2 regions of the Virgibacillus salinus genome follow, and region 2 is predicted to be linked to the other one. Evidence: riboswitches for the same ligand, from Rfam matches in the RefSeq annotation. Region 2 holds a riboswitch; the other holds the start of a gene.

Region 1 (2,208 bases), on a different contig from region 2:
TCGTTGTTAAATGCATCTTCAGCTTTCAATTCTTCTTCAAGAAGTCCGTTATCATACATCCAACTGGAATAATTCTCCCAAACTTCTTGCTTCTGAACTCCCCACTGTGCTGCGTCATCCTGATATTTCGGTGATAACCATTCCTGACTTTTCTTAACAAGTTCCGGGTCAAGATCTGGAACAGCCCCGCTGAGGATTTCTGCTGCTTCACTTGGATTATCTATTGCAAAGTTATATCCTTTTGAAACCGCCGCTAAAAATTTTTCAGCCCTTTCTGGATTGTCAGCGATCATTTTTTCGTTCGTTGTAAGGACAGGCGTATAGTAATCTAGCTTTTTGGAGTAATCGGTTAAATAAATCATATTTAATTCCTCTCCGCGCATTTCTGCTTCGACTCCAGTCCAGCCATAGTAAATCCACGCAAAATCAATATCCCGCTTCACCGCTGTGAAGAAATCTGTATTGCCCATATTGACAATATTTAACTTTTCAACATCGGCATTTTCCTGCTTCATAAGTGATGAAAGAACCGCTTTTTCAACCGGGGCACCCCACCCGCCATAGGTTTTTCCTTCAAAATCTTTTGGTGATGTAATTTGTTTGTCTTTTGGTGAAGCGAACCCGGATGTATTATGCTGGATAACCGCTGCAATCGATACGATTGGAATATCCTGAATACGTGCTTCTGTAACAGCTTCCTGCGCACTGACACCGAAGTCAGCTTTACCTGATGCTACAAGCTGGTCAGACCCCGCCTCACCTGGCATCATAATTTCTACTTCTAACCCCTCATCAGCAAAATATCCTTTTTCCTGGGCAACATATAGCCCTGTGTGATTCGTATTGGGGGTCCAATCGAGCACTACTTTAGCTTGTTCTGTCTCCTGACTTTTATCGTCAGTTTCTCCTGCATCGTTATTACATGCTGTTAGTAAAACGGCTATTAATACTACGAACAACCATTTTTTCATTTTCCATCTCCCTTTCTCTTTTTTGTTCACTTCTGGAAGTATGATTGGCATTGGAAACGAAAGGAATTTTCCTTAAAAGCACAAAAAAATAACGCCAGGTTAGTCCCTGAGCGCATTCGAACAATATTACTATTGTTTTACTTTGTTCCCTACGCTGGTCTCAACCAAATCAGGTTCCAAGGGTCAGCATCTATCGGATGCAATCTCAACCAGCATACACTGGTCCCCCTACAACTTATTATTCAATTAATCTATCAAATTCACTATGCCACAGCTTCATGTATTTTTCAAGTTTTATTATTCTTTGACTTCTTTGACTGTGATGAAATATTAATATTAATTTTCTTTTTCTGTTTAGGCATTAGCTTATCCTCTTTCTTCAAAAGGTCACGTATCTCTTTGAGCAATTCAGCTTTTTCATCAGGCTTCGATTCTTTTTCTGACTCCTTTTCACCTTTAAACTTTGCTAGGATGCGAATTAAAATGAAGATGGACACCGCAATAACAATAAAGTCAAATACCGACTGGATGAACTCGCCATACAATACATCTGCTTTTCTGACCGTATACTTTAAATTTGTGAAGTCAACACCACTTACTAAGATCCCTGCTAGTGGCATCATAATATTTTCAACAAGTGACGTTACTATTTTTCCAAAGGCTGTTCCGATAATAACAGCAACAGCCAAGTCCAGGACGTTTCCTTTTAATGCGAATGTTTTAAAATCTGACCACAAAAGTACTCACCCTTTTTGTTAGGCTTGTTCTAATTTTTATGTATGATAACGGATGTTTAGCACTTTTATCAGTTTGTTTCAAAAAAAGTGAAACAAATACTAGTCTAAAACCGTACTTAAGTTAACACGCTATTGAAGGGGGTGAATACAGATGCTGTTAGAGTTATTATACGAATTGCTTGGTGAAATGTCTCCGATGTACTTTTATTTGGGAATAGTCTTCTCGATAATTTGTAGCAGTCGTTTCATGTATAAAGGTTTTCACAATTCACTGATGAACAATTACGTTTACACTAGGAAGCGCCATGCGCTGCACTTTAAATTACTGCCTAAACAGGAACAACTTGGTGCAATAATAGAAGTTCGTAATTGGATTACACATACAACCAAACGTATTGATGCACCAGATGATGATACAGACAACCAATCCTTCTCGATTACAAACATCAACAAAAAACGAGGAGGACAACAATGCAAAGGAATACTGTATTCACTTTCTT
Region 2 (2,208 bases):
AGCAATAGCCTGCATCATGTCAACGTTGGCGATCATTCCAGTCTTAAATGCCTGAAAGGGGATATCGGTCATAACAGAATCCAATTGTTGTTCAATCATTTCAACAGGGAGATGGTGCACATTCTGGACACCTGTTGTATTTTGGGCAACAACGGATGTAATGACAGACATACCGTAAGTCTTCAGTTCCTGGAAGGTTTTTAAGTCTGCTTGTATTCCGGCTCCACCACTGGGGTCAGTGCCAGCGATTGTAAGTGCGCATGGAATGCTTTTCATCGGCCAATCACCAACTCTTTCATTGGCCAATCTTCACAAGTATAGGCCATTTCCCAAAAAGCCAGCTCTAATTGGCAGCTTTTACGGAATGCTTCTTTTATCTTTTTTTGTTCATCCCGTGAAGTATTTTCAGCAAATTCATCCAAGCGGTTTCGCATTTCCATCACTATTTTGCCAAATCGTTCATCAGCATAAAAGCTGATCCATGGATAAAATGGATGATGCTTTTCTGGTTTATATTTGTTCATTAACGCATAGCCTATTTCCAAATATGTCCACGGGCAAGGGAGCAGTGCACCAATGGTTTCAGCTAAACTGCCAATTTGCGCGTGATACATCATATGCTTAATGTAATGATCAGCAGTTGGTGGAAGCGGGTGACCTTGGAGCTCCTCGTAGCCAACCCCTATATAGTCGCAAAAGTTATGATGTGGGTGGCTTTCACTATTTAAAACAAATTGGATTTGTTCCCCAAAGAAGCGGATGTCCTCGCGCTTATTGGATTTGGAGAGAGCAATTCCATAAATTCGCATAAATGCATTCAAATACTCAAAATCTGCTTTAATATAATGCGCAATTGATTCGTTGGGAACATCTTTTTTTCCAATACCATCGACAAATGGGTGATTAAATATTGCTTGAAAAATATCTTGGTTCTCATCTCTTAATTGTTGTGTGAATGACATAACAAAGCCTCCAATGATTTAGGAAGCTACTAGGGGATAAAAGTAGATTACTAGAGGTACAGAATGCGGCCCTCAACCACTTCCCTGCGCAGGCATTATCCAGATCAGGTTCCAAGGGACAAGGAATATTTCCGTTTCTCAGCCAGTACAGCGCCCCTAGTAGTTTTTCCTATATTTTATTTTGAACTAGTCTTTCCTGATTAACACGTGAAATAACAAACCAGCCTATCAATGCTCCAGTAACACTGCTAATAAGAAACGACGGTATAAAGAACAAAGCACCAGCTGAACTACCCATCAATAGCTTTGCAAATGGAACAGCAAAAAGTGCTCCGATGATTCCGGTACCAATTGCCTCTCCCACAGCAGCTATGGCTTTTTTATGAGTCTTCTGAAACAAGTATCCAGCTAGAAATGCTCCAATCATGCCGCCGGGAAACGCCAGTAATGTACCAAGTCCAAGCATGTTACGGAGCAGTCCAATCATAAATGCAATACCGACTGCTGGACCAGGCCCAAGTGTTACTGCGGCCATGACATTGACGGCATGCTGGACAGGATAGGCTTTTGCCACGCCTGCTGGAAACCAAAGTAACTGTGCACCCAATGTACCTATTGCCACAAAGACTGCCATTGTCGTAAGTAATCGAGTTCGGTTCAATCAAATCCTCCTTTCCGTGAAAGGGGCTCGTACGAAAAAAGCCAGATCCATTAATGGACCTGGCTTGAAATAGCTGATATAAATAAGTATATCGTCAGTCTACTTCCCTCCGCTGGTATTAACCAGATCAGGTCCGTAAGAGTCAGAAAGCTTATACGTGCTTTCCTCTCAGCCCTCGATTTTGGGCACCCCTAGTAGTAATTATTAAAATATTAAGTTTTCAATTTAAGGATAACAAAAGAAATCACTTTTGTCATGGTTTATTTCAGGTTCATGATGATAGTAAAGAAAAGTCATGTTTCCATTTCAATGGCTTCCTGAATTAAAGCAGAAAATTTTCTGGGTTGTATATCATCGAGTTGCTTAACTCTGATATGACGCATTTTTTTGCCAGTTCCTTCAAGCAGGTTATCCTTATCCTTAAGTGAGGCACCGAAGTAGAAACCCAGATTAACATGATTCTGTGCAGTCTGAAGATAGCATACAAGACCATTCTCTAGATAACATGGCTTTCCCCATTTCATTTCTTCAGTTACATTGGGGGACGTTTGAAAAATAACCTCCCGCAGTCTTACGGTAATTTCC

The links. Region 2 has a riboswitch for thiamine pyrophosphate ahead of tenA (thiaminase II). Riboswitches for the same ligand answer to the same signal wherever they lie in the genome.
Region 1: another riboswitch for thiamine pyrophosphate. It lies ahead of BLS02_RS11980 (ABC transporter substrate-binding protein); the one in region 2 lies ahead of tenA (thiaminase II).

Annotation. Positions count from the first base shown of each region.
Region 1 is NZ_FNKD01000003.1:24,278-26,485, reverse strand. It holds gene BLS02_RS11980 (ABC transporter substrate-binding protein) at 1-971, opposite strand, end outside; TPP riboswitch at 1,101-1,211, opposite strand; gene mscL (large-conductance mechanosensitive channel protein MscL) at 1,259-1,708, opposite strand; gene BLS02_RS11970 (hypothetical protein) at 1,860-2,208, shown strand, end outside; gene yidC (membrane protein insertase YidC) at 2,180-2,208, shown strand, end outside.
Region 2 is NZ_FNKD01000004.1:101,974-104,181, forward strand. It holds gene thiD (bifunctional hydroxymethylpyrimidine kinase/phosphomethylpyrimidine kinase) at 1-276, opposite strand, end outside; gene tenA (thiaminase II) at 273-962, opposite strand; TPP riboswitch at 1,027-1,130, opposite strand; gene thiW (energy coupling factor transporter S component ThiW) at 1,132-1,623, opposite strand; TPP riboswitch at 1,711-1,826, opposite strand; gene BLS02_RS16125 (DUF1801 domain-containing protein) at 1,917-2,208, opposite strand, start outside.